Regions from separate parts of the Microbacterium sp. K41 genome, predicted to be linked through region 2. Evidence: predicted binding sites of a transcription regulator. Region 2 holds the regulator's gene; the other holds the start of a gene.
The links. Region 2 encodes HrcA, which represses chaperone genes, less so after heat shock. Its sites were predicted from a motif close to TTNGCACTCGNNNNNNNCGAGTGCNAA; they were not measured.
Positions count from the first base shown of each region.

Region 1: a site for HrcA is predicted at 10,002-10,028, ahead of groL (chaperonin GroEL). Genes of this name have one in related genera too.

Region 1 covers NZ_SSDO01000533.1:33,235-44,764, reverse strand. Annotated here, with positions in the region: partial or broken gene DW309_RS20250 (TetR/AcrR family transcriptional regulator) at 1-17, opposite strand, end outside; gene ppk2 (polyphosphate kinase 2) at 202-1,005, shown strand; gene DW309_RS18950 (aldo/keto reductase) at 1,068-2,024, shown strand; gene DW309_RS18945 (response regulator) at 2,029-2,706, opposite strand; gene DW309_RS18940 (sensor histidine kinase) at 2,703-3,971, opposite strand; gene DW309_RS18935 (ABC transporter permease) at 3,981-4,793, opposite strand; gene DW309_RS18930 (ABC transporter ATP-binding protein) at 4,790-5,701, opposite strand; gene DW309_RS18925 (DMT family transporter) at 5,938-6,849, shown strand; gene DW309_RS18920 (nitroreductase family protein) at 6,850-7,560, opposite strand; gene msrB (peptide-methionine (R)-S-oxide reductase MsrB) at 7,557-7,961, opposite strand; gene DW309_RS18910 (DUF2332 domain-containing protein) at 8,034-9,026, shown strand; gene DW309_RS18905 (DUF3263 domain-containing protein) at 9,036-9,293, shown strand; gene DW309_RS18900 (LytR C-terminal domain-containing protein) at 9,363-9,941, shown strand; gene groL (chaperonin GroEL) at 10,065-11,530, shown strand, end outside.
Region 2 covers NZ_SSDO01000443.1:626-16,587, forward strand. Annotated here, with positions in the region: gene dnaJ (molecular chaperone DnaJ) at 1-972, opposite strand, end outside; gene hrcA (heat-inducible transcriptional repressor HrcA) at 1,005-2,036, opposite strand; gene hemW (radical SAM family heme chaperone HemW) at 2,141-3,358, opposite strand; gene DW309_RS14015 (DUF1990 domain-containing protein) at 3,358-4,011, opposite strand; gene lepA (translation elongation factor 4) at 4,083-5,936, opposite strand; gene DW309_RS14025 (ABC transporter permease) at 6,179-7,162, shown strand; gene DW309_RS14030 (ABC transporter permease) at 7,164-8,102, shown strand; gene DW309_RS14035 (ABC transporter ATP-binding protein) at 8,099-10,027, shown strand; gene DW309_RS14040 (ABC transporter family substrate-binding protein) at 10,158-11,873, shown strand; gene DW309_RS14045 (alpha/beta fold hydrolase) at 11,947-12,678, shown strand; gene DW309_RS14050 (MFS transporter) at 12,673-13,908, opposite strand; gene DW309_RS14055 (glycoside hydrolase family 1 protein) at 13,905-15,278, opposite strand; gene rpsT (30S ribosomal protein S20) at 15,500-15,760, shown strand.

The DNA of each region.
Region 1 (11,530 bases), on a different contig from region 2:
CTCGCATCTGTGCTCATAGAAGGATCATGCCATACCTAGAGGTAGGTATGGGGAGCTCGTGCACTGCCGCGGTCGCGCCATTTGCGTAACACTTTGGCGAGTGTTATGTTACTTATGTGCAGGTGGCCGGCACCCCGCCCCGGCCACCTGCGCGCATCTGTTCAGGCCTCCTACGGCCGCCCCGTTCGCAGGAGGCTGACGATGGACGTTCCCGAGTGGCAGCAGGGCTACCCGTATTCGGAAAAGCTCTCCCGCGCGGAATACGAGACCGAGAAGCGCCTCCTCCAGATCGAGCTGCTCAAGCTGCAGGCGCATGTGAAGCACAGCGCGGAGCGGGTGTTGGTCCTGTTCGAGGGGCGCGACGCAGCCGGCAAGGGCGGGGCCATCAAGCGCTTCATGGAGCATCTCAACCCTCGCGGGGCCCGGGTCGTCGCTCTCGACAAGCCGACCGACGCCGAGCGCACGCAGTGGTACTTCCAGCGGTACGTGGCCCATCTGCCGTCCGGCGGTGAGATGGTCCTCATGGACCGTTCCTGGTACAACCGCGCCGGGGTCGAGCGCGTCATGGGGTACTGCACCGATGAGGAGTACCAGGAGTTCCTCCGAACCGCTCCGGAATTCGAGCGGATGCTGGTGGGCTCGGGCATCCGGCTGATCAAGCTCTGGTTCTCGGTGGGTGAGGCGGAGCAGCGCCGCCGGTTCGACCGCCGTCGCGAGGATCCGGTGAAGCAGTGGAAGCTGAGCCCCACCGATATCGCGAGCATGGACAGGTGGGCCGACTACACCACGGCGAAGGAAGCGATGTTCTTCCACACGGACACCCCGGTCACGCCGTGGATCGTGGTGCGCTCGAACGACAAGAAGCGCGCACGGCTCGAGGCCATCCGCTACGTGCTGTCGCGCTTCGAATACGACGGAAAGGACGCGCGGGTCGCACACGCGCCGGACAGCCGTCTCGTCGGGCGTCCGTCGCAGATCTACGACCAGGGCGAGTCCGCCGCGTAACGACGGTGACGGAGCGGCGTCACGCGGGAATGCCGAGTATCGCGATCGCGGTTGTGATGAGCATGACCCGTATCGGCAGCAGTGACCTCGACGTCTTCCCCCTCGCCCTCGGTGGCAACGTGTTCGGCTGGACCGCCGATCGCGACGCATCCTTCGCCGTCCTCGACGCCTATGTCGACGGTGGCGGCGACTTCATCGACACAGCGGACTCGTACAGTGCGTGGGTACCGGGGAATCGGGGCGGGGAGAGTGAGGAGATCATCGGGGAGTGGCTGGCTTCGCGCCGTCCGCGCGGTGTCGTCGTCGCGACCAAGGTGAGCCAGCATCCGGACTTCTCCGGGCTCTCCGCGACCACGGTGCGCGCCGCAGCGGAGGCGTCACTGACGCGGCTGGGCGTCGACGAGCTGGACCTGTACTACGCGCACTTCGACGACGAGACCGTTCCGCTGGAGGAGACGGTCGCCGCGTTCGGCCAGCTGGTCAGCGACGGCCTCGTGCGACACGTGGGGGTGTCGAACTACTCGGCCGAGCGCATTCGCGAGTGGGTCGACATCGCCGGGCGGCTCGGGGTCGCGCAGCCGATCGCGATCCAGCCGCACTACAACCTCGTGCACCGCAACGTCGTGGAAGACACCATCATCCCGGTCGCCGAGGAGTTCGGACTCGGGCTGGTGCCATACTACGCCCTGGCGAGTGGGTTCCTCACCGGGAAGTATCGCTCGACCGACGCCAGCGGCGAGGCGTCGCCGAGGGCCGCGGGTGCCGCGCGCTACGCCACCGACCAGGGCCTGCGCGTCCTCGACACGCTCGGTGAGGTCGCGCACGCCCGCGGAACCTCGATCGCCGCGGTGTCGCTCGCCTGGCTCCGGGCCCAGCCGACCGTGGTCGCCCCGATTGCGAGCGCCCGCTCCGTGGATCAGGTGCCCGACCTGCTGGAGGGCGCACGGCTCGAGCTGTCGTCCGACGAGGTGCACCGTCTGAACGATGTCTCGGCGTGGACGCCGACCTCCACCGCCTGAGTCGTCAGTCGCCGACGAGTCCGAGCCGATGCGCGAGGATGACCGCGTGGATGCGATCGCGGGCGTCGAGCTTGGCCAGCACCCGGCCCACGTGCGTCTTGACGGTGGACTCGCCCACATAGAGAGCGCGCGCGATCTCGGCATTGGTCAGGCCCTGACCGATCGCCAGGAACACCTCCTGCTCCCGGTCGGTCAGCGAGGCGTAGCGGGACGCATCCGCGCGGTCGGGCTCCGCCGGTGTCCCGGATCCGAGCCGCGGCCCCACGTGCTCGAGCAGCAGGCGGGTGATGCGGGGGGAGAGCGCGGCGTCCCCACGGTGCACGGCCCGCACCGCTGCGAGCATCTCGTGGCGCTGCGCGTCCTTGAGGAGGAACCCGCTCGCTCCCGCGCGGATCGCCCCGAACGCGTACTCGTCCAGGTCGAAGGTCGTGAGCACGAGCACGCGGGTCTCCGGGTGGTCGCGCACGATGGCCGACGTGGCGGCGATGCCGTCGAGTTCGGGCATCCGGATGTCCATGAGCACGAGGTCGGGCGCAAGGGCCGCGCTCTGGGCGATCGCCGCGCGGCCATCCTTCGCCTCCCCGACGACCACGATGTCGGGTTCGGACTCGAGCACCATCCGGAAGCCGAGGCGGATCAGCTCCTGGTCGTCGACGAGGAGCACGCGGATCGGCGATGTCATGAGGGGTCCTCCGGGGTGGGTGTCGTCGCGGGGACGACCGGGCTGAGGGGCAGTCGGGCGTGCAGGCGCCATCGGCCGGGACCGTCCGGTCCGGAGTGCAGCCGGCCGTGGACATGCGCCGCGCGTTCGGTGAGTCCGCGGAGGCCGAAGCCGCCCGCGCCGACGTCGGTGCCGGAGACGCCGTCGTTGACCACCTCGACGCGGACCTCGTCGTCGGAATAGCCGATCGAGACACCGATCATCGAGACGGCAGGAGCGTGGCGCATGGCGTTCGTCACCCCCTCCTGCACGATCCGGCCCAGTGCGTGGGCGACGGACGGCGGGACGTCGGCGGTGCCCGTCACCGTGAGCGTCACCGGGTACCCCGCGCGCTGGGCGGCTTCGACCGTCTCCCGCGGCTGGGCGGGCTCGACCGGCGCGAGGGGGAGCGGCGAGTCGTCGTCGCGCAGCACGCCCAGCATCGATCGCATCTCCGTCAGCGCGCTCCTGGCCGTCTCGGCAGCGGTCGAGGCTGCCGCGCGGGCCTGCGTGTGATCGGGGGTCGCGGCCGCACCCTCCGACAGGGCGACGATCACCGTCAGCGAGTGCGACACGATGTCGTGCATCTCGCGGGCGATCCGCGCGCGCTCCGCGGCCGCCGCCAGCTGGGCCTGTTGATCGCGTTCGACCAGGAGTTGCCGCGATCGGTCGATCACCGCGTCGATGTATCGCTGGCGATTGCCGACGTTCACGCCGATCAGAGTGCCGATGAGACCGAGGACCACGGTGCTCAGGACCGTGTTGAGGCCCGACTGGAGGGTGACGCCACCGGTCAGCAGCAGCGCGCCGGCGACCGCCGACACCGCAGCGACACCCCAGCCGAAGGCCGCCCGGGCCGCGCGCGACGACCCGTGGACGGCGAGGGAGAAGCCCGCGATCAGGAGCAGCGGGCTGCTGCCCGGAGAACCCGCGAGCAGAAAGAACACGTCGAGTGCATACGCCGCGACCGCCGGGAGCAGCGGGAGCCGCCGCCGCCACAGCAGCGTGGCACAGGCGGCGAGGACGGCCAGGGGCCAGACGATCGCACGGACGACGGCCCACGGCTCCGGCAGAGCGTCCAGACGCGCGGCCGGTGTCAGCGTGAGCAGGACGCAGAGCGCCGCGAGGAGGACGTCGGCGACCACGGGGTGCCGCGCCCAGAAACGTCGGAACACCCCGGGCGGACGCGGAAGCCGCAGCTCCTCGTCCTCACGGATCGAGTCGCTGCGGCTGCGCGTTCTCCTCACGGGCCGACTCTACGCGTCGCGCGTGCGCAGGACCGCCCATGCGGCCAGCAGCGCTCCGACCACCCAGCAAGCGAGCGTCAGAAAGGCGACGGGGGCCTCGAGCGCCGCTCCCTCACCCGGGAGGATCGCGCTTTGCGCGGCCGCCACCGGAAGATAGGTCGCGGCGTCCACCACCCACGCCCACGCCTCACCGGCCATCGAGAAGAAGTTCCCGACGATCGGCAGCACGAACAGCAGGCCGACCGTCGCGGCGATCGCGCCGGCGCCCGAGCGCAGGATGAACCCGAACGCGACGCCGATCAGTGCGAACACCGACATCGACAGGGATGCGACCAGGATCGGCAGGAACGACGCCGACGGGTCGGACCAGTCGATGCTCTGATCGCGGGCGCCGACGATCATCCCGACCGCGACGGCCGCGACCCCGAAGATCACGAGCGAGGACACGAACAGGAACAGTGCCAGCACGAGCGACTTCGCGAGCAGGACGGCCCCGCGCACCGGAACGGCCGTGAGGGTCGAGCGGATCATGCCGGTCGAGTACTCGCCGGTCACCGCGATCGCGCCGATGATGCCCGCCAACAGCATCGTGAACTGGATCGGCATGACCACGGCCTGGATGGGTTCGAACCCCGGAACGTCTACGGCCTGGGCGATCAGCATGGCGATGCCGATCGTGAGGACGGCGGCGATCGCGATGGACCACCACGTGGAGCGCAGCGTGGTGAGCTTGATGGTCTCGCTGCGGACGGCCCGGAAGAAGGTGAGCCGGCGACCGGTGTCGACGCGCGGTGTCGTGGCGACGGGGGCCTGCGTGGTCATGAGAGCTCCTTCGTGCGGTACTCGACGGCGTCGCCCGTGAGAGCGAGATAGGCGTCCTCGAGGGAACCGGTGGTCGGGGTGAGTTCGTGCAGGGGGATCCCCCGTTCAGCGGCCAGGTCGCCGATGCGTGCCGCGGGGAGCCCGACGATGTCGAGCAGATCCGGCGCGGAGCTGACGATCTCGACGTCCGGCGCCCCCACGGCCGCGGCGAGCTCCGCGGGACGCGGTGTGCGTACCCGGACGGTGTTCCTGGTCCACGACCGCACGAGGTCCGCGAGGGGAGCATCGGCGAGGACACGCCCGCGCCCCATCACGATTACGTGGTCGGCGGTCTGCGCCATCTCGCTCATCAGGTGGCTCGACAGCAGCACGGTCCGCCCCTCGGAGGCGGCGTGGCGCACGAACTGCCGCACCCAGCGCACGCCCTCGGGGTCGAGACCGTTGACCGGCTCGTCGAGGATCAGCGTGTGCGGGTCGCCCAACAGTGCGGAGGCGATGCCGAGCCGCTGGCCCATGCCCAGGGAGAACTTCCCGGCGCGTTTGCGGGCGACGGACCCGATGCCGGCGAGGTCGATCACCTCGTCGACCCGCGAGTCGGGGATGCCGTGGGTCGCGGCCATCGCCCGCAGGTGATTCCGGGCGGTGCGTCCGGTGTGCACGGCCTTCGCGTCGAGGAGCACCCCGACCTCGGTGAGCGGGGCGCGGAGCTTGCGGTACTCGCGCCCGCCGACGGCAGCGCGACCCGAGGTGGGCCGGTCGAGCCCGACGATCAGGCGCATCGTCGTCGACTTCCCTGCGCCGTTCGGGCCGAGGAACCCGGTGACCGTGCCCGGCTGGACGGTGAACGACACGTCATCGACGGCCGTCTTGTCTCCGAACCTCTTGGTGAGGCCTTCTGCTGTGATCATGTCGTCCACGCTACGGACGACCGCCGCCGCACGCGTCCGCCCGCGGTACCTTTCCGCGCGCTCCGGATCCTCCCCCGGATGGATGAGAGACCGCTTGCGCGGGGTGCTGTCCGGGGCCACCATGTTGCGCCGTGAGCACCGTGAGCACCGTGAGCACCGTGAGCACCGTGGGCCGTCGGGTTCCGGGGGTCGGATAGGGTCGACGGGTGACAGACGCCCGTCGACTCCCCGCGCCCCTGGCCCTCGGCGGAGCCGTCGCCATCGGCGTCATGACGGCCATCCAGGCGCGGATCAACGGGGTGCTGGGCGTACGGGTCGACAACGGCATCGTCGCGGGCTTCCTCTCCTTCTCGGTCGGGCTCGTGGCGCTCGCGGTCGTGATCGCGCTCCTGCCGTTCGCCCGTCGCGGTGCCGTACGGCTATGGCGGGGGATCCGCGGGCGCTCCGTCCCGTTCTGGATGATCCTCGGCGGCGCGTGCGGGGCCCTCACGGTCTCGACGCAGGGGCTCACAGCGGGCGTCCTCGGCGTCTCGCTGTTCACGGTCGGCGTGGTGGCGGGGCAGACGCTCCACGGCCTGGTGCTGGACCGGATCGGCTTCGGGCCCGCGGGCGTCGTCGCGGTGACCCCCGGTCGCCTGCTCGGTGGGGCGCTGGCGCTCGCCGCGGTCGCGATCTCCCTGTCGGGCGACGTCCTGGCGTCCGCTCCGCTGTGGATGCTGGTGCTGCCGTTCCTCGCGGGAGTGGGCATCGCCTGGCAGGCCGCGACCAACGGGCGTTTGGCGCAGCGCGTGCAGTCGCCCATCGCCGCCACGCTCATGAGCTTCATCGCCGGGACGGTCGTGCTCGCGGTCGCCGCGGCCCTGAGCGTCGCGCTGCGCGGAGCGCCGGACCCCCTCCCGGCCGAGCCGTGGCTCTACCTCGGCGGGTTCCTCGGTGCCGCCTACATCCTGCTCGGCGCGTTCATCGTGGCTCACACGGGTGTGCTGCTGATGGGGCTCGGCTCGGTGCTGGGCCAGCTGGTGACCTCGGTGGTGATCGACGTGCTGTGGCCTGCGGAGGCGGGACCGGCGCTGTGGCAGGTGATCGCGATGGTCGTCGTCGCGGTGGCGTCGGTCGTCGTGGCAGTGCCGCGGCGTCGTCGCCGGTGACTACGCGGGGTTCTCCTTCGCGGCCTTCTTCTTCGCCTTCTTGGCGGCCTTCTTCGCCTTCTTCTTCGCCTTCTTGGCGGACTTCTTCTCCGCGTTCGCCTCGGCCTTCTTCTCCGCGTTCGCCTCGGCCTTCTTCTCGTTCTCGGCGGGCTCGGCGGCGGCGACGGCCGGTTGGGTCGAGGGGAGACGCGTCAGCAGTCTGCGCGCGTCGACGGCCTTGCGTCGGCCCGGCGACTTCCCCGGCGGCTTGTCGCCGACGTACAGCCAGCCCAGCAGCTCCTCGTCGTCGGCGAGGCCGTGCATCGCCGCGACCGAGTGCGACCGCGTGTAATGTCCGGTGCGCCAGATCACACCCCACCCTGCTTCGTCCAGCAGGAGGCTGAGCACGTGGGCGACGCCGGAGGCGACGGCCTCCTGCTCCCACCGCGGCACCTTCTCGCTCGGCTGGTAGCTGGCCACCACCGCGATGAGCAGGGGGGCGCGCAGCGGCTTCGTCGAGGGGGAGTCGTCGCCCTGCGCCTGGGCGATCGCTGCTCCGAGGGCCTCTCGATCGGCGCCGCGCAGCTCGATCAACCGCCACGGTCGCAGCGAGGAGTGATCGGCGACGCGTCCGGCCGCGGCCACCAGGGTCAGCAGTTCTTCCCGCCCGGGCGCGGTGTCTCCGACCTTCGACCAGGACTGTCGTGCGCGGACGGCGTCGAGCGCGCTCACGACTCGTCTGGCGTGAAGTTCAGCGCGATCGAGTTCATGCAGTAGCGGTCGCCCGTGGGAGTGCCGAAGCCGTCGGGGAACACGTGCCCGAGGTGCGAGCCGCACGCGGCGCAGCGGACCTCGGTGCGCACCATGCCCAGGCTGTCGTCCTCCAGGAGCTCCACGGCGTCGGGCCGGATCGACTCGTAGAAGCTGGGCCACCCGCACCCGGAGTCGAACTTGGTGCCGCTCTTGAACAGCTCGGCGCCGCACGCTCCGCACGTGTACAGGCCGGCGCGCTCCTCGTCGAGCAGTTCTCCGGTCCAGGCGCGCTCGGTCGCGGCCTGGCGCAGCACCGCGTACTGCTCTTCGCCGAGCTCCTTGCGCCACTCGTCTTCGGTCTTGTCCACGCTGTACGACATTGCGTCCTCCTCGGGTCCTCTCCATTCTCCACGCTGCGGCGGTGTCTCGGCGCTGCGCGTCAGAATGGACGCATGACCGACCCGATCCGGGAGCGCTATGACCGCTTCGCGCACGACGAGGCCCCCGGGCGCAGCGCCCTGTACGGGGAGTGGGCGGCCGGCGTCAGCGATGACGAGCAGCTGCGCGATGTGCTGCGTCGCCTCCCGGAGACGCATCGCCAGCCACCGCTGGTGTTCGCGGTGTCCCGGCTGTTGGGCGCCCCGCTCGAGGGCTACGCGGCGTGGCGCGCCTTCGTCCTGGCGCACGCCGACGTGCTCGTGACCGAGTGCGCGACGCGGTCCCTACAGACGAACGAGCCGCTGCGGCTGGCGGCGCTGCTCCCGGTCCTCTCCGAGATCGAGGGGCCGATCGCGCTTCTCGAGCTCGGTGCATCGGCCGGTCTCTGCCTGTACCCCGACCGGTACTCGTATCGCTACGTGACGGCCGAGGGCTCCGAACGGCTCGCCGTCGACCCGCACGACGGTCCCTCCCCGGTCGTGCTGCAGAGTCGGGTGACGGGGACGATGCCGAGTGTTCGCCTGCCCGAGGTCGTGTGGCGGGGCGGCATCGATCTCGCACCGCTCGATGCCGCGGACGACGGAGACCGGCGGTGGCTGCGCGGGCTCGTGTGGCCGGGGGAGTCCGGGCGCGAGCGCCGCATCGAGGCCGCGCTCGACATCGTCGCAGCCGATCCACCGCTGCTGCTCGCCGGCGACGCGGCCGAGAGGCTCGAGGAGCTCCTGGCGCTGGTGCCCGTGGGTGCCACCCCCGTCGTCACGACGCCCGGGGTGCTCGTCCACATCCCCCGCCGTGCGCGCGAGGCTCTCGTCGCGCAGATCCAGGGGCTGCCGGCGCGATGGATCACGATCGACCCACCCGGACTGCTCGACGTGTGGCGGCCGTCCGTGGACGCGACGACATGGTCCGGCTTCGTGGTCGCGCTCGACGGCAGGGTGCGGGCGGCGGCCGACCCGCTCGGGCGATGGTGGGAGTGGCGCGCGGGCGATGACGTCACCGCGTCCTAACCTGGAGCCATGCTCGGAGACCTCACGGAACGCGACCGCGCGATCCTCGCCCTCGAAGCCGCCTGGCCGCGGCATGGCGGCATGAAGGAAGAGGTCATCCGCAGCACCCTCGGCATGAGCGCGGCGCGCTACTACCAGCTGCTCGGACGACTCATCGACTCCGAGGCGGCCCTGGCGTTCGACCCGGTCCTGGTGCGGCGGCTGCGACGGCTCCGCGACACCCGGGGCACCCGACGGGCGGCGCGCATGCCCGGCTTCGTCGGCTGACGGACCCGCTTCGCTCCGCTCGCTGGCCTCCGTCGCGGATTGCCAGCGTCGTGCCGCTAGCATCGAGGGGTGTCCAAGCCCTCCCGTGACCGATTCGATGACGTTCCCCGCGCCTCCGGACGCGTCGGGGCCCACCGCGCGGAGGCTCCGGGCATGAACGGCTGGGTGGTCCTGCTGTGGTCCTTCGTGGCTGCGCTCGTCCTGATCATCGCCGGGATCTTCGGTTCGCTGGTCGTCATGGGGCGCATCGAGCTGTTCCCCGAGGCAGGCCCCAGCGCGGTGCCGACACCGGAGGAGACGGGTGTGATCGACCCGAGCTACTCGGTCATGATCCTCAACGCGACCCCTGATTCCGGCCTCGACGACCAGATGCGTGACACTCTCATCAATGCCGGCTGGCCGGCGGGAATCGTGTTCGCCACGGACAGCGCGAGCGACGACTTCGCCACGACGACCATCTATTACGTCGACGACGCGGACGAGCAGGCGGCCGTGGGTCTCGCCGGGGTGATCGGCGGCGCTGCGGTGAAGCAGGACGACTTCTACGCCGATCTGAACGAGACGGGCGGCAAGCAGCTCACCGTCGTGATCGGCCTCGATCGCTCAGCGTCGGCGCCGGAGCAGTCCGAGGAGACTCCCGCTCCCTGACGCCCCTCCACAGGCGGGCGACGCGGCTTGCACTCGATGGTGTCGAGTGCCAGAATGGCGTTAGCACTCTCTCACTCTGAGTGCTAAACCCACCGTCTACGTCCAGGAGGGACGACAAAACTCATGGCAAAGATCATCGCCTTCGATGAGGAGGCCCGCCGCGGCCTCGAGCGTGGCCTCAACATCCTCGCCGACGCGGTCAAGGTGACCCTCGGCCCGCGTGGTCGCAACGTCGTGCTCGAGAAGAAGTGGGGCGCCCCCACGATCACGAACGACGGTGTCTCCATCGCCAAGGAGATCGAGCTGGACGACCCGTACGAGAAGATCGGCGCGGAGCTCGTCAAGGAGGTCGCCAAGAAGACCGACGACGTCGCCGGTGACGGCACGACGACCGCCACGGTGCTCGCCCAGGCCCTGGTCCGCGAGGGTCTGCGCAACGTCGCGGCCGGCGCCGACCCCATCTCCCTCAAGCGCGGCATCGAGAAGGCCGTCGCCGCCATCACCGAGGAGCTGCTGAGCAGCGCGAAGGAGATCGACTCCAAGGAGCAGATCGCCGCGACCGCGTCCATCTCGGCGGCAGACCCGGCCATCGGTGAGCTGATCGCCGAGGCGATCGACAAGGTCGGCAAGGAGGGTGTGGTCACCGTCGAGGAGTCGCAGACCTTCGGCACCGAGCTCGAGCTCACCGAGGGCATGCGCTTCGACAAGGGCTACCTGAACCCGTACTTCGTCACGGACCCGGAGCGCCAGGAGGCCGTGTTCGAGGACCCGTACATCCTCATCGCCAACCAGAAGGTCTCGAACATCAAGGACCTCCTGCCCATCGTCGACAAGGTGATCCAGGACGGCAAGGAGCTCGTCATCATCGCCGAGGACGTCGAGGGCGAGGCTCTGGCGACGCTCGTGCTGAACAAGCTCAAGGGCATCTTCAAGTCGGTCGCCGTCAAGGCTCCCGGCTTCGGCGACCGTCGCAAGGCGCAGCTGCAGGACATCGCGATCCTCACCGGCGGCCAGGTCATCACCGAAGAGGTGGGCCTGAAGCTCGAGAACGCGACGCTCGACCTGCTGGGTCGTGCCCGCAAGGTCATCGTCACCAAGGACGAGACCACGATCGTCGAGGGTGCCGGCGAGGCCGACCAGATCGAGGGTCGCGTCACGCAGATCCGTCGCGAGATCGAGAACACCGACAGCGACTACGACCGCGAGAAGCTGCAGGAGCGCCTGGCGAAGCTCGCCGGTGGCGTGGCCGTCATCAAGGCGGGCGCTGCAACCGAGGTCGAGCTCAAGGAGCGCAAGCACCGCATCGAGGACGCCGTGCGCAACGCGAAGGCGGCCGTCGAGGAGGGCATCGTCCCCGGTGGTGGCGTCGCGCTCATCCAGTCCGGCACCAAGGCGCTCGACGCCCTGTCCCTCGAGGGTGACGAGGCGACCGGTGCGAACATCGTCCGCGTGGCGATCGAGGCTCCGCTCAAGCAGATCGCCCTCAACGCCGGTCTCGAGCCGGGTGTCGTCGCCAACAAGGTCTCCGAGCTCCCCGCGGGCCAGGGCCTCAACGCCGCCAGCGGCGAGTACGGCGACATGTTCGCACA
Region 2 (15,962 bases):
CTGCACGCCCACGCGCAGGTCGCCGCGCTGGGTGCCGCGCAGCGGCGTGATGCCGCGGCCCTTGATCGTCAGCACGTCGCCGGACTGCACACCGGGGCGGATCTCCAGGTCGACCTCGCCGTCCAGGCCCTCGATCGACGTGTCGGTGCCGAGGATCGCATCGGTCATCGACACCTCGAGCGTCGCGAGGAGGTCGTCGCCCTCCCGGCTGAACGCGGGGTGCGGGGTGACCGTGACCTCCACGTACAGGTCGCCGTGGGGGCCACCGGCGCGACCGACCTCACCGGAGCCGGGCAGCTGCAGGCGCAGTCCGGTCTCCACGCCGGCGGGGATGTCGAGCGACACGGTGCGCCGCGAGCGCACGCGCCCCTGTCCGCCGCACGTGCCGCACGGATACGGGATGGTGGTGCCGTAGCCCTCGCACGTGCCGCACGGCTGCGAGGTGACGACGTTGCCGAGCAGGCTGCGCACCTGACGCTGCACGTGGCCGGTGCCGCCGCAGATGTCGCACGTGACGGGCGAGGTGCCCTCCTGGCAGCACGAGCCCTGACACGTCTCGCACAGCACCGCGGTGTCGACCTCGATGTCGCGGTGCGCGCCGAACACGACGTCGCCCAGCTCGAGCGTCACGCGCACCAGGGCGTCTTGACCGCGCTCGCGCCGCGACCGGGGCCGGGCTCCGCGGCCACCGCCCTGCGCGGCGCCGAAGAACGTCTCGAAGATGTCGCCGAACCCGCCGAAGCCGCCGAAGTTGCCCGCGGCGCCGTCCCCGCCGCCCATGTCGTAACGGCGTCGCGACTCCTCGTCGCTGAGCACGTCGTAGGCGTGGGTGACGAGCTTGAACCGCTCTGCCGCGTCCTCGCCCGGATTCACGTCCGGGTGGAGCTGCCGCGCCAGTCGGCGGTACGCCTTCTTGATCTCATCCGTGGAAGCGTCCCGGGACACCCCGAGAACCTCATAGTGGTCCGCCACAATCGCCCTTCTGCGTGTTCCGTGGGGCCGCGTCAGCGGCCGGCCTCGTCGTCGTCGAGCATCCGCGACAGGTAGCGGGCCACCGCCCGCGCCGCCGCCAGGTTGCTCGGATAGTCCATGCGCGTCGGCCCCATCACGCCGACGCGCGCCGTTCCGGTCGGTGCCGCGTAGTCGCTCGCGACGATCGACGCCTCGCCGAGACCGAACGGCGCGTTCTCGGTGCCGATGCTGGCCGCCAGGCCGTGCTCGTCGGCCACCATCTCGCTCATCAGCCGCAGCAGCGTCACCTGCTCCTCGATCGCCTCGAGGAGGGGGTGGATGCTGCCGCGGAAGTCGTGCTCGCGGCGGGCGAGGGTCGCCGCGCCCGCCATCACCAGTCGCTCCTGACGGAACCCGCCCAGCTCGTCGACGAGGACGCCGGCGAGAGTGCGCAGCACGCGGTCGCGCGGCGTCTCCTCCGCGGCCAGCAGGGTCTGCAGCCGCTCGGACGCCTCCGCAATCGCCTGTCCCGTGATGAGCGCGGAGAGCCGGGCGCGGAGCACACCGAGATCGGCCTCGTCGATCGCATCCGGCAGCACGGTCATCCGCTGCGAGACGCCGCCGGCATCGGTCACCAGCACGGTCAGGAGACGGTTGGGGGCCAGCGCGACGAGCTCCACGTGCGTGACCCGCGCGCGGGCGAACGACGGATACTGCGCCAGCGCGACCTGACCCGTGAGCTGCGTCAGTACCCGCACCGTGCGCGCCATGAGGTCGTCGAGGTCGGCGGGGTCGGCGAGGAACGACTCGATCGCCGAGCGCTGCGCCGAGGAGAGGGGACGGAGCTGGGCGAGGTGGTTGACGAAGACGCGGTAGCCCTTGTCGGTGGGCACGCGACCGGACGACGTGTGGGGGGCGGTGATGAGCTCCTCGTCTTCGAGCTGCGCCATGTCGTTGCGGATCGTCGCCGCGGACACCCCGAACGAGTGACGGTCGACGATCGATCGGCTGCCCACCGGCTCGTGCGTCTCGACGTAGTCCTGCACGATCGCGCGGAGAACCTGGAGTCCTCGCTCTGTGACCATGGCCCACCCCTTCCCGCTGACGACCGGACGCTGGCACTCTGACACCCTGAGTGCCAATCCTACCGCGTACGACCGGGAGTTCTCCGAACCCGCGCGCCGATCACTCAGTCGGTGAGCTCGCGCACCACCGCGTCGGCGAGGAGGCGTCCGCGCAGGGTGAGCTGCACGCGCCCGCGGATCGCCGCCGCCGCGTCGATCAGGCCGTCCGCGATGAGTCCGGCCACGCGGGGGCGGTTCGCCGCGGGCAGGTCCTCCACCGCGATGCCCTCGCGGATGCGGCTGAGCAGCAGGATGCGCTCGAGCGTCTGGGCCTCCACGTCGGGGCGCTCCCGTCCCGCCGCCGGAGACGCGGACGCCGCGAGCCGCTGCGCGTAGGCGGCCGGATGCTTCACGTTCCACCAGCGCAGTCCCGCCACGTGGCTGTGCGCGCCGGGACCGAAGCCCCACCAGTCGCTCCCCCGCCAGTACGCCAGGTTGTGCCGCGACCGCTGCTCCGGCGTGCGCGCCCAGTTGCTGACCTCGTACCACTCGAAGCCCGCCGCGGCCAGCCGCTCGTCGGCCAGCTCGTACATGTCCGCCTGCAGGTCGTCGTCGGGGGTAGGCACCTCGCCGCGACGGATCTGCCGCGCGAGCTTCGTGCCGTCCTCGATGATCAACGCGTACGCGGAGATGTGGTCCGACTCGAGCTGGAGGGCCGCATCGAGCGACGCCTCCCAGTCGGCGAGTGACTCCCCCGGCGCGCCGTAGATGAGATCGACGCTGACGTCCAGTCCCGCACCCTTGGCCGCGGCCACCGCCGTCCGCACGTTCTCCGGCTGATGCGTGCGATCGAGAGCGGCGAGCACGTGCGGCACCGCCGACTGCATGCCGATCGACAACCGCGTGACGCCGGCCTCCGCGAGGGTGCGCGCCACCTCGGGCGTCACCGTGTCGGGGTTCGCCTCCACCGTCACCTCGGCACCCGGCGCCAGCCCGAACGCCGCGGTCGCCGCGCCGAGCATCCGCGCGAGGTCGCCCGGGGGCAGCAGCGTCGGCGTGCCGCCCCCGAAGAACACCGTGTCCATCGGTCGCAGCGCCCCCGCGGCCTCCAGCACGCCGCGAGCGAGGGCGATCTCGGCGATCAGGGTCGACGCATAGTCCTCCTGCTTCGCGCCGCGCAGCTCGCTCGACGTGTAGGTGTTGAAGTCGCAGTAGCCGCAGCGCACGCGGCAGAACGGCACGTGCAGGTACGCCGAGAACGGGGTGTCGGCAGAGATCGGCAGGTCGTCGGGCAGGCGGCCGTCGGCGGGAGCCGGATCGCCGAGGGGAAGCGGTCCCGCCATCAGACGGGGGTCGCGTACAGCGGGGAGATCGCGCGCAGGTACCGCGCGAACAGCTCGCGGCGGCGCCGCTTCATGAGGGCCGGGATCAGGCGGTAGACGAGCGCGTTGGGCGCGTCGAACGCGCGCACCGTGAACCACACCTCGTCGTTGTCCTCGCGCCAGTCGACGTCGAACGACTCCTCGCCGCTGACGACCGAGCCCCCGATCGTCCCGAGCACGAAGCCGATGCGCCGTGTCTCCTCGGTGACCGAGATCACGCGCAGCTCGGAGTCGGCGCGCATGCCGCCCACCCGACCGCGCAGGTGCAGCGTCATCCCGGCGCCGACGAACGGCATGCCCTCCGCGTCGTAGCGCGGCTCGACATCGCGCTTGCTCGGCGCGATCGGGTTGCCCTCGGCGTCGAAGCTGACCCCGGCGTACGCGGGGCCCGGGGCGGGACGCACGTCTTCCACCGAGAGTCCCGCTGCGCGCTGCGCCGTCCACGACAGCAGGGCCTCGCCCGCCGTCTGGAACCGCTCCTCGCCGCTGCCGATCCGCCAGGACTCCTCCGCCGGGATGCTGCGCTCCGGCGGGTACTGCATCAGGTCGGGGGCGTGGGTCGCACCCACGGCCGCATAGTCCACCGTGTCGTCTCGGAAAGTCCCGCGCCGCATGAGATCCAGCCTACTTCGGGTTCCCTGGGCGAACACCCCCCGCACCACGGGAGCGCCCAGGATCGCCCGGGTTACTTCTTGTCCTTGCCCTCGACGTCGCCGGAGAGCGCCGCGATGAACGCCTCCTGGGGGACCTCGACGCGGCCGACCATCTTCATGCGCTTCTTGCCCTCCTTCTGCTTCTCGAGGAGCTTGCGCTTGCGGGTGATGTCACCGCCGTAGCACTTGGCGAGCACGTCCTTGCGGATCGCGCGGATGGTCTCGCGGGCGATGATGCGCGCACCGATCGCCGCCTGGATCGGCACCTCGAACTGCTGACGAGGGATGAGCTTGCGCAGGCGCTCGGCCATCATCGTGCCGTACGCGTAGGCCTTGTCGCGGTGCACGATCGAGCTGAAGGCGTCGACCTTCTCGCCCTGGAGGAGGATGTCGACCTTCACCAGGTCGGCCTCCTGCTGACCGGAGGGCTCGTAGTCGAGCGAGGCGTACCCCTGCGTCTTGGACTTGAGCTGGTCGAAGAAGTCGAACACGATCTCGCCGAGCGGCATGTTGTAGCGCAGCTCGACGCGCTCCTCCGAGAAGTACTCCATGCCCAGCAGCGTGCCGCGCCGCGACTGGCACAGCTCCATCACGGTGCCGACGTAGTCCTTGGGCAGCAGGATCGCCGCCTTCACCATCGGCTCCGACACCGAGCCGATGCGCCCATCGGGGTACTCGCTCGGGTTCGTGACCGTGACCGTCTCGCCGGTGTCGCTCGTGACGACCTCGTAGATCACGCTCGGCGCCGTGGTGATGAGGTCGAGGCCGAACTCGCGCGCGAGCCGCTCCGTCACGATCTCCAGGTGCAGCAGGCCGAGGAAGCCGCAGCGGAAGCCGAAGCCGAGCGCGACCGAGGTCTCCGGCTCGTACTGCAGCGACGCGTCGGAGAGCTTGAGCTTGTCGAGGGCCTCGCGCAGTTCCGCGTAGTCGCTGCCGTCGATCGGGTAGATGCCCGAGAACACCATCGGCTTCGGGTCGGTGTAACCGGGGAGCGCCTCAGCGGCGGGCTTGCGCGCGTTCGTGATGGTGTCGCCGACCTTCGACTGGCGCACGTCCTTCACGCCGGTGATGAGGTAGCCCACCTCGCCGACGCCGAGGCCCTTCGTGGGCGTCGGCTCGGGGCTGGACACCCCGACCTCGAGAGCCTCGTGGTTGGCGCCGGTCGACATCATCTGGATGCGCTCGCGCGGGGAGAGGCTGCCGTCGACCATGCGCACGTAGGTGACGACGCCGCGGTACGCGTCGTACACGGAGTCGAAGATCATGGCGCGGGCGGGAGCCTCGGCGTCTCCGACCGGCGCGGGGATCTCCCGCACGAGGCGGTCGAGCAGATCCTCGACGCCGACGCCGGTCTTGCCCGAGACGCGCAGCACGTCTTCCGGCTTGCCCCCGATGAGGGAGGCGAGCTCCTTCGCGTACTTCTCCGGGTCGGCCGCCGGGAGGTCGATCTTGTTGAGGACCGGGATGATGTGCAGGTCGTTCTCGAGCGCCAGGTAGAGGTTGGCGAGCGTCTGCGCCTCGATCCCCTGTGCGGCGTCGACCAGGAGGATCGCCCCCTCGCACGCGGCGAGGGAGCGCGACACCTCGTAGGTGAAGTCCACGTGGCCGGGGGTGTCGATCATGTTCAGCGCGAACGTCTCGCCGTCGATCTCCCAGGGCATGCGCACGGCCTGGCTCTTGATGGTGATGCCGCGCTCGCGCTCGATGTCCATGCGGTCGAGGTACTGCGCCCGCATGTCCCGGTCCGACACCACTCCGGTGATCTGGAGCATGCGGTCGGCGAGCGTCGACTTGCCGTGATCGATGTGGGCGATGATGCAGAAATTGCGGATCTGCGCAGCCGGCGTCGCGGCAGGCTGAAGCGGGGTGAGAGCGCGTGGGGACATGTCCCGTCGATTCTACGGTGAGGGGCAGGGGAATCCCCATTCGGGGACATCGGTGATAGTCTCCCGAAGTTGCCCGGGATCAATCCGTGACACCGGATCCCGTAAGCGATACGACTCCGTCACAGACTCCGTGAGGGCTGTCGCGTCGCGCAGAACGGCGGATGGCGCCCGATTCATCCGCCCGGCTCAGCGTTGCGTCGGCGGATCCCGAGCGCGTCTGGAGAAGAGAAAGACAATCCCCCTTGATCAAGTACCTCGCACGCCGCGCCCTCGGCTGGCTGCTCATGATCGTGGTCGCGACGAACCTCACCTACTTCCTCGCGTGGGGGTTCCTCGATCCGCGCAGCAACTACGTGGGCCGTCGTCCTCCGCTCAGTGAAGAGCAGATCAACAACCTCCTCGTGCCCCGCAACCTCAGCGACACCGTGCCGCTCATCGAGCGCTGGTGGAACTGGTTCACCAGCATCCTCCTCCGGTGGGACTGGGGGGTGAGCCCGACCGGCGGCTCCGTCAACGAGCAGGTCGCGTACCGCATGTGGGTCAGCGCGGAGCTCGTGCTCGGCGCGACGATCATCACCACGATCCTCGGCATCGCGCTCGGCGTGTACACGGCCTCCCGCCAGTACAAGCTCGCCGACCGCATCGGCCAGGCCACCAGCATCATCACGCTGAACATCCCGATCGTTGTCGCGGCCTTCGCGATCGTGCTGCTCGCGATCGGCCTCAACAACGCCACCGGCACGCGCATCTTCTATGTGACAGGGAACGCCAGTCAGGGGGTCGAGGGCTTCTTCCCCACCCTGATAGATGTGCTGCAGCATCTGACGCTGCCGACCATAGCCCTGGTGCTCACGGGCTACGCGAGCATCCACTTCCTGCAGCGCTCGCTGCTGCTGGACAACATCAACGCCGACTACGTGCGCACCGCTCGCGCCAAGGGCCTCACCAAGCAGCAGGCCATCCGCAAGCACGCGCTGCGCACCTCGCTGATCCCCGTCGCCACGCAGGTCGCCTTCACGATCCCCGCCATCTTCACCGGTGCGGTCCTGACCGAGACGATCTTCGCGTGGAACGGCATGGGCAAGTACTTCATCGAGACCATCTCGAAGAACGACATCCACGGAACCGTCGCGATCGCGGCCTTCGGCGCGGTCCTCACGGCGATCGGCGCGATCCTCGCCGACATCGCCGTCGTGGTCCTCGACCCGCGTGTGAGAGTGAGCTGACATGAGCACCGACATGCTCGACCCGACCATCCACCCGGACCCCGCGGCCGCCGGCCCCGAGACCACCCGCGTCGCGACGAAGCGCCTGTCGAAGTGGAGCCTGTACTGGCGGCGCTTCTCCCGCAACCGCGGTGCGCTCATCGGCCTGGTGATCTTCGTGCTGCTCGTGCTGTTCGCGATCTTCGGCCCGCTGATCGCGCGCTACGACCACGTGGAGCTCGACTTCCTGAACCTGAGCACCCCGCCGTCCACGGAGCACTGGTTCGGCACCAACAACGCCGGCAACGACCTGTTCGCGCAGGTCGCGGTCGGCCTGCAGCGCTCCCTCATGATCGCGCTCACCGTCTCGATCGGCGTCACGATCGTGTCGGCCCTGGTCGGCACGGCCGCGGCCTACTTCGGCGGCTGGACCGAGCGCATCTCGCTCCTGGTGATCCACTTCATGATGGTGATCCCGAGCTTCCTGATCCTCGCGATGATCTCGAACAAGGCCGGCGGAGACTGGCGCGTGATCGCGCTCATCATGATCTTCGTGATCGGGTGGTACTTCCCCGCCCGCGTCATCTGGACCATGGCCCTGTCGCTGCGCGAGCGCGAGTACGTCAGCGCGGCCCGCTACATGGGCGTGGGCGGCATGAAGATCGTGCTGCGCCACCTGCTGCCGAACATCGGCTCGCTCCTCGTGATCAACTTCACCCTCGGCGTCGTCTCGGCCGTCGTGACCGAGACCGGTCTGTCGTTCCTGGGCTTCGGCGTCAAGATCCCCGACGTGTCGCTCGGCGCGCTGATCGGTGCCGGCTCGAGCTCGCTCACCACGGCCCCGTGGCTGTTCTACTTCCCGGCGGCGGCGCTGACCCTGCTCACGGTGTCGATGGCGTTGATCGCCGACGGCCTGCGCGACGCCCTCGACCCGACCTCGGCTGCAGGAGGCCGCGCATGACCAACGTCCTCTCCGTCCGCGACCTCAAGGTCAGCTTCGCCTCCGAGGCCGGCCGCGTCGACGCCGTGCGCGGCGTCTCGTTCGACCTCGAAGCCGGCAAGACCCTCGGCATCGTCGGCGAGTCCGGCTCCGGCAAGTCCGTCACCTCGCTCGCGATCATGGGGCTCCTCGACGAGAACGCCAAGGTCACCGGCTCGATCATGTACGACGGCAAAGAGCTGATCGGCATGAGCGACAAGCAGCTGTCGGTGATCCGAGGCAACGGCATGTCGATGGTCTTCCAGGACCCGCTGACCTCGCTCACCCCCGTCTACACGGTGGGCGACCAGCTCATCGAGGCCCTCACGGTGCACCGCAGCCTGTCGAAGAAGGATGCGTGGGACCGCTCGGTCGAGCTGTTGAAGCTCGTCGGCATCACCGAGCCGGAGCGGCGCATGAAGTCGTTCCCGCACGAGTTCTCCGGCGGCATGCGCCAGCGCGTGGTGATCGCCATCGCGATGGCGAACAACCCCAAGCTCATCATCTGCGACGAGCCGACCACGGCCCTCGACGTCACGATCCAGGCGCAGATCCTCGATCTGATCGAGAAGGCGCAGGACGAGACCGGCGCCGCGGTGATCATGATCACGCACGACATGGGCGTGGTGGCCCGCACGGCCGACGACGTGCTGGTGATGTACGCGGGCAAGCCCGTGGAGCAGGCGCCCGTGCACGAGCTGTTCCACAAGACGCGCATGCCGTACTCGATCGGCCTGCTGGGCGCGATCCCGCGCGTGGACAAGGGCGACAAGCAGCCGCTCACCCCGATCAAGGGCAACCCGCCGCTGCTGATCGACCTGCCCGACGCGTGCCCCTTCGCCGACCGCTGCCCCATCGTGATGGACGCGTGCCGCGCGAAGGAGCCGGAGCTGCTCCCCGTGGCCACCGGCTCGGGCGACCTGCACCGCGCCGCCTGCATCCGCTCGCACGAGATCGAGGACGGCGGCCTGCTGGGCGGCCTCCCGATCTACCCCGTGCGCGCGGTGCCGGAGAGCGACCTCACGCGGCTCCCGCGCGAGGAGCGCCCGGTCACGCTCGAGGTCAAGAACCTCACGAAGACCTTCCCGCTGCTCAAGGGCGCGTTCCTCAAGCGCAAGGTCGGCGAGGTGCAGGCGATCAAGGGCATCAGCTTCGACGTCCGTGAGGGCGAGACGATGGCCATCGTCGGCGAGTCCGGCTCCGGCAAGACCACGACCCTGCTGCAGATCATGGACATGGTCAAGCAGAGCGAGGGCGACATCGTGATCGCCGGCACCAGCGTCAACGACATCCACAGCCGCAAGGTCGAGCGGGCGCTGCGCCGCGACATCCAGATCGTGTTCCAGGACCCGATGGGCGCCCTCGACCCGCGCATGACGGTCGCCGACATCATCTCCGAGCCGCTGTTCGCGATCGGCACGCCCAAGGAGGAGGCGCACCGTCGCGTGGACGAGCTGATGGACCTCGTCGGCCTGAACCCGGCGCACAGCGACCGCTTCCCCCAGGCGTTCTCCGGCGGTCAGCGGCAGCGCATCGGCATCGCCCGCGCCCTGTCGACGAACCCGAAGATCGTGGTGCTCGATGAGCCGGTCTCGGCGCTCGACGTGTCGATCCAGGCCGGTGTGATCAACCTGCTCGATGAGCTGAAGGTGAAGCTGGGCCTGTCCTACCTGTTCGTCGCGCACGACCTGTCCGTGGTGCGCCACATCGCCGACCGCGTGGCCGTGATGTACCTCGGCGAGTTCGTGGAGCACGGCGACGTGGACGACGTGTTCGACAACCCGCAGCACCCGTACACGCAGGCGCTGCTGTCGGCCATCCCCGTCCCCGACCCGGATGTGGAGCGCACCCGCCAGCGCGTCGTGTTCGACGCGGCGACCATGTCGACCAAGCCGGCGACGGTCTGATCGCCGCGGTCGCGGGGTTGCTGGTCACCGTCCGATAACGGTTAGGCGCGATTCACTCCGGGGCGGTATGCCGGTCGCGACCGCGAACTATTCTTCCCTTTATGAAACGCCGAAAGGCGAAAGGAGCACCATGAAGAACAAGAAGTTGCTGGGGGCGATCGCGATCAGCGGCGCCCTGGCACTCGCCCTCGCGGGTTGCGCGAGCGGGTCCGGAAACACCGGTGGCGGGGACAACGGCGGCGACAAGGTCGAGACCAAGTCCGCCGACTACAACCCCCAGGACCGCAGCAACCTGCAGGAGGGTGGCGAGGTCAACTTCCCGATCAACGAGATCCCCGAGCAGCTGAACGCCTTCAACGGCGACGGCAGCGCGGACACCGTGCGTCTGTGGTCGTGGTACATGCCGCAGATCCTGCTCGTCTCGCCGGAGGGCGAGGTCACGAAGAACGACGCGTACCTCGACGCCTACGACATCGGCGAGAAGGACGGCAACACCACCATCACGTTCACGTTCACGGACGAGGCCCACTTCAACGACGGCACGGACATGGACTGGACGGCCATCGACGCGACGTGGAAGGCCAACCGCTCCTACGACGAGGGCTTCACCCCCAACGCGACCGACGGCTACAAGCAGATCAAGAGCGTCGAGCAGGGCGACTCCGCCAAGACCGCGGTCGTCACCTTCGACGGCATCTACGCCTGGCCGTCCATGGCGTTCCTGACCGGTGGCGTGCTGCACCCGGCCGTCGCCGACCCGACCGTCTTCAACGAGGGCTTCATCGGCAACATGCACCCCGAGTGGGGCGCCGGACCGTACACGGTCGACACGTTCGACCCGAACGGCGGCTTCGTCTCGTTCAAGCCGAACCCCGAGTGGTGGGGCAACGCACCGCTGCTCGACTCGGTGACCTTCACGGCGATGGAGCCGGACGCCGCGATCAACGCCTTCAAGAACGGCGAGATCGACATGGTGGGCGCCAACACCAACGACCGTCTGAAGCAGCTGCAGGACGTCGACGACACCACGGTGCGTCGCGCGCAGCAGACCGCGAAGACGATCATCATGGTCGACGCCGACAAGCCGCAGTTCGAGGACATCGACGTGCGCAAGGCCTTCTTCATGGGCATCAACATCGACCAGCAGAAGCAGATCGCGTGGAACGGCCTCGGTTACGAGGAGCCGGCCGCCGGTTCGCTGAACATGTATGCGTTCCAGGACGGCTACTCCGACTCGTTCGCGACCGCCGGTCTGAAGAACGATGTCGACGCCGCCAAGAAGCTGCTCGACGACGCCGGCTGGACCGAGGGCGACGACGGCATCCGCGAGAAGGACGGCGAGAAGCTGTCCATCACCTACCCGGTGTTCGGTGAGGACCCCACGCTCGAGGCCCTCGCGAAGTCGCTCCAGGCGCAGCAGAAGGAGATCGGCATCGACGTGCAGATCGACGTCCGCCCCTCGGCCGACTTCTCGAACGACCTGACGTCGAAGAACTGGGACGCGGTGTCGCTCCGCTTCACCGACTCCGACCCGTTCGGTCCGGCTTGGTTCTGCCAGCTCTACTGCTCGGACAGCCAGCTGAACCTGTCGGGCACCGGCACGGCCGAGATCGACAAGCAGATCGCCGACGAGGTCGAGTCGCAGAAGGACGCGGAGTCCTGGACCGCCGCCTCCATGGAGCTCGAGCCGAAGATCATCGAGCAGACGTGGGGCGTCATCCCGCTCTACAACGGCCCGTCGATCTACGTGGTCAAGAACGGCCTGGCGAACCTCACGCCGGAGCCCTACGTGGGCCTCGACCTGTTCGGCGTCACGCCGGTCGAGAACGTCGGCTGGGAGAAGTAACACCCTCTGACACATCTCGTGTCGACGCGGGGTCGGTGGTTCGCCACCGGCCCCGCTTCTTTATGCTGAAGAAGTGAGCGTCCAGACCGTCCTCGTGCACGGCATCCGCACCTCGGCGACCATGTGGCGCTCCCAGGTGGCGTACCTGGAGGAGCACGGGCACCCCGTGACCGCGCTCGATCTTCCGGGCCACGGCTCCCGCATGGCGGAGGACTTCACGCTGCACGAGGCCCTCCACACGATCGATGCCGCCGTGCGCGCCGCCGCCGAGCGCGGACCCGTGCTCCTGGTCGGGCATTCGATGGGCGGACTGCTCTCCCTCGCCTACACCGGGGGCGCCGAGCGTCCTCCGGTCGCCGGGCTCGTCGCGGCCGCCTGCACCTCGCTCCCGCAGGGTGCAGGGCTCCGCGCGTACCGACTGTTCGCGCGGGCCGTCGACTCGCTCCCCGACCGCGGCCTGTGGCTCACCCGGCAGATGCTCGCCGCCACGATCCCCGCCGAGAACCGCGCCGACTTCCAGGCCGGTGGCTACGCGCTCGACATGCAGGACACCGCGCTGCGCAGCCTGGCCGCGCTGGACGTGGCCGCCGCCGTCCCGCGCATCGACGTGCCCCTGTGGTTCGTGAACGGGCAGTATGACCAGCTGCGCCTGAACGAACCGCTGTTCCGCCGGCTCGCACCGCACGCGGAGCTCATCGTGGTCCCCCGCACCACGCACCTGGTCACGGCCATGCGACCCCGGGTGTTCAACGCGGTGCTGGCCCTCGCGATCGCCACCGTCGAGGCGCAGGCCGAGGACTCATGAGCGGGCGGGCTGCCGTGCGAACGCCGTGAGCAGGCCCCCCACGAGCGACAGCACCGCAGCGGCGAAGAAGACGAGCCAGAAGCCGCCGACCAGCGCCACCAGCCCCGCCCCGAGCACCGGGCCGATCAGCTGACCGAGCGCCGCGGTGACGTTCACGATGCCGAGGTCGCGGGCGTGGTCCTGCTCGTCCGGCAGCAGGTCGGCCGCGAACGCGAGTCCCACCGTGGAGAAGGCGCCGTAGCCGAGCCCCATGAGCGCCGCGGCGACCATGGTCATCTCGAACGTGGGCACCAGCACGATCGCCACTCCGGACGCCGCCTGCACCACGGTCGCGGCGACCGTGAGCGTGCGGCGCCGCCCCGTCCGGTCGGATACGAGGCCGGTGACCACCGAGGCCAGCACCACGAACACCGTGTAGACGACGATCAGCAGCAGCAGGTTGTCCTGGGCGGTCGTGTTCTCCTGCCCCAGCCCGTGCAGCAGGAAGAACAGGAACAGGGCGGTGCCGAGCGCGTTGCCGACGTTGGTCGCCAGCCGACCGGACAGCATCCAGGCGAAGTCTCGGTCGCGCAGCGAGGCCAGCCGGGGGCGTCCGGCATCCCGGGGACGCAGCGCCTCGGTCGTCGGCGGGTCGGGCAGCAGGAGCGCGGCCACCGACCCCGCGATCGCGATCACCGCGGCCAGGAGCAGGTAGCCCGACACGATGTCGAGTCCGAGGAGCACGACCAGCCCGACGCCGAGCACGATCCCGACCGCCTGGGCGGAGCCGACGGCGGCGGAGGCGGCCCCCCGCTGCGTGGTCGGAAGCTGATCCGCGATCAGGGCGGTGAAGGCGGCCGACGACACCGCGACGCCGATCGAGACACCCACCCACCCGGCACCGACCGCCCAGGGTCCGGTCGCGAACCCGGTCAGCACCAGGCACAGGGCTGTGAGCCAGACGCCACCCAGCGCCCACGGGCGTCGGCGGTGCCGTCCGGCGCGCGCCCGATCCGACAGGGCACCGGCGGCCGGACCGGCGACGATGCCCGCCAGTCCGCCCACCCCGAGCACGAGGCCGGAGGACACGACCCCGCGGATCCAGTCGTCCTCCGGGGTATCGAGCTGCAGCGGGAGGAGCAGCTGCACCGGGGTGAGCTGCACGGTCCAGATCGCCAGCCACGCCAGCGTGAACAGCGACATCCACCGCGCGCCGGCCCGGACGCGGTGCGTCGCCGGAGCCGCGGTCATCGCCGCGCCGCCGACGTCGTGGCACCGGTGCGGACGGAGGCGATCAGGTCGCGGTACCAGTCGTACGAGGCCTTCGGGGTGCACTCCCCCGTGGCGAAATCGACGTGCACCAGTCCGAAGCGCTGGGTGTAGCCGTCGGCCCACTCCCAGTTGTCCAGCAGCGACCACACCGTGTACTCCTCGACCGGCACTCCGGCGTCGATGGCCTCGGCGACCGCGGCGATGTGCCCCGACAGGTAGGAGATCCGGTCGGCGTCGTCCACGCGGGCCGCCGTGTCGGGCTCGGGGAAGGAGGCACCGTTCTCACCGATGATCACGGGCGGCAGCTGCGGGTGCCGGGCGTGCAGGTCGACCAGCAGGTCGCGCAGGGCGGACGGCATGATCGGCCACTCCTGTCCGAAACCCGTCACCGGCACACCGGGGGTCGGCACGATGTCGAACGGGATGGGTCCTCCGGCGGTGGATGCCGTCACGGTCGTGGGGTTGTAGAAGTTGACGCCGTAGAAGTCGATCGAGCCGCCGATCGCGGTCAGGTCGCCCTCCTCGACGGGCAGCGGCGGCAGCCCGAGCGCCTCGAGGTCGGGGTACGCGCCGTCGAGCAGCGGGGTGCTGAAGATCCGGTTGTGCAGAAGGTCGTAGACGAACGCCGCCTCGTGGTCCTCAGGCGCATCGTGCAGCGGGAGGACCCAGGTGTGGTTGTTGACCAGTCCCACCGCCGTAGCCCCCCGCGTGCGCAGCGCCGCCGCGGCCCGCGCGTGTGCCAGCAGCTGGTGGTGCGCGGTGGGCAGCGCGTCGAACAGCAGCTGCTTACCCGGCGCGAGGGCACCCACGGCATAGCCCTGGAGCGTCGTCATCGCCGGCTCGTTGAGGGTGTACCAGTGCGCGACGCGGTCGCCCAGGCGGTCGGCCACGATCGCCGCATACTCGCCGGATCGCTCGGCGGTGTCGCGCGCGAGCCACCCGCCCGTCTCCTCCACGGTGCTCGGCATCTCCCAGTGGAACAGCGTGGGGAACGGCGTGACGCCGCGCTCCAGCAGCAGATCGACGAACCGGGAGTAGTGGTCGAGGGCTGCGGTGTTCCCGCGCCCACGTCCGTCGGGCTGCACCCGCGCCCACGGGATCGAGAAGCGGTAGCGGTCGAGGCCGAGGGCGGAGGCGAGGTCGGCGTCACGCTCGGGATGGCGGTAGCTGTCGCAGGCGGGGTCGGCGGTGGAGCCGTCGACGATCGCGCCGGGAGCTTCGAGGTAGTCGTCCCAGATCGAGCGCCCTCCCCCGTCGGCGGAGCGCGAGCCCTCGATCTGGAGCGCCGAGGTCGCCGCAGACCAGCGGAGCCGGCCGAGCGCGGGGGAAGGAACGGAGGCGGGGGTCATGGGGCTCCTTGACGTCGTTGTCGGGTCAGGATGATTCTGCACCCGGTACCACTCCGAGCGCGACGCAGTTTCGCGGACGCGGCCTCGTTTCGCGCGATGCATCCGGGACTGGTAGAGTTGACTCTTGGCTTGCGTGTGGGTTCTTCCCTCACGACCGCCGTGCAGCAGCCCTCTTCTGCTGCCGGCACTCCGAACAACTCCTGTACAGAAAGCGTCCACACGTGGCAAACATCAAGTCGCAGATCAAGCGCAACAAGACCAACGAGAAGGCTCACGAGCGCAACAAGGCCGTGAAGAGCGAGCTGAAGACTCTCGTCCGCCAGACCCGCGAGGCCGTCGCCGCCGGCGACAAGGCCGCCGCCGAGAAGGTCCTGAAGAAGGCCACGGTCAAGCTCGACAAGGCCGTCAGCAAGGGCGTGCTCCACAAGAACCAGGCGGCCAACCGCAAGTCGGCCATCGCCAAGAAGGTCGCCGCTCTCTGAGCATCTGATCATCCGGAAGGCCCGTCTCCTCGCGAGACGGGCCTTCTGTCGTTCCCGGAACGCGTGAGGTCGACACGGGACAAGCGAGGGGCCGGGAACATGCCTCCATCGCGGAGGCGGCGCGCAGCGGCACACGCTCGCGCCGGGACTGCGCGCCGGCGACGCGCTCTTCACGGGTGGCGGGCCGCTGCCAGGCTGCGGG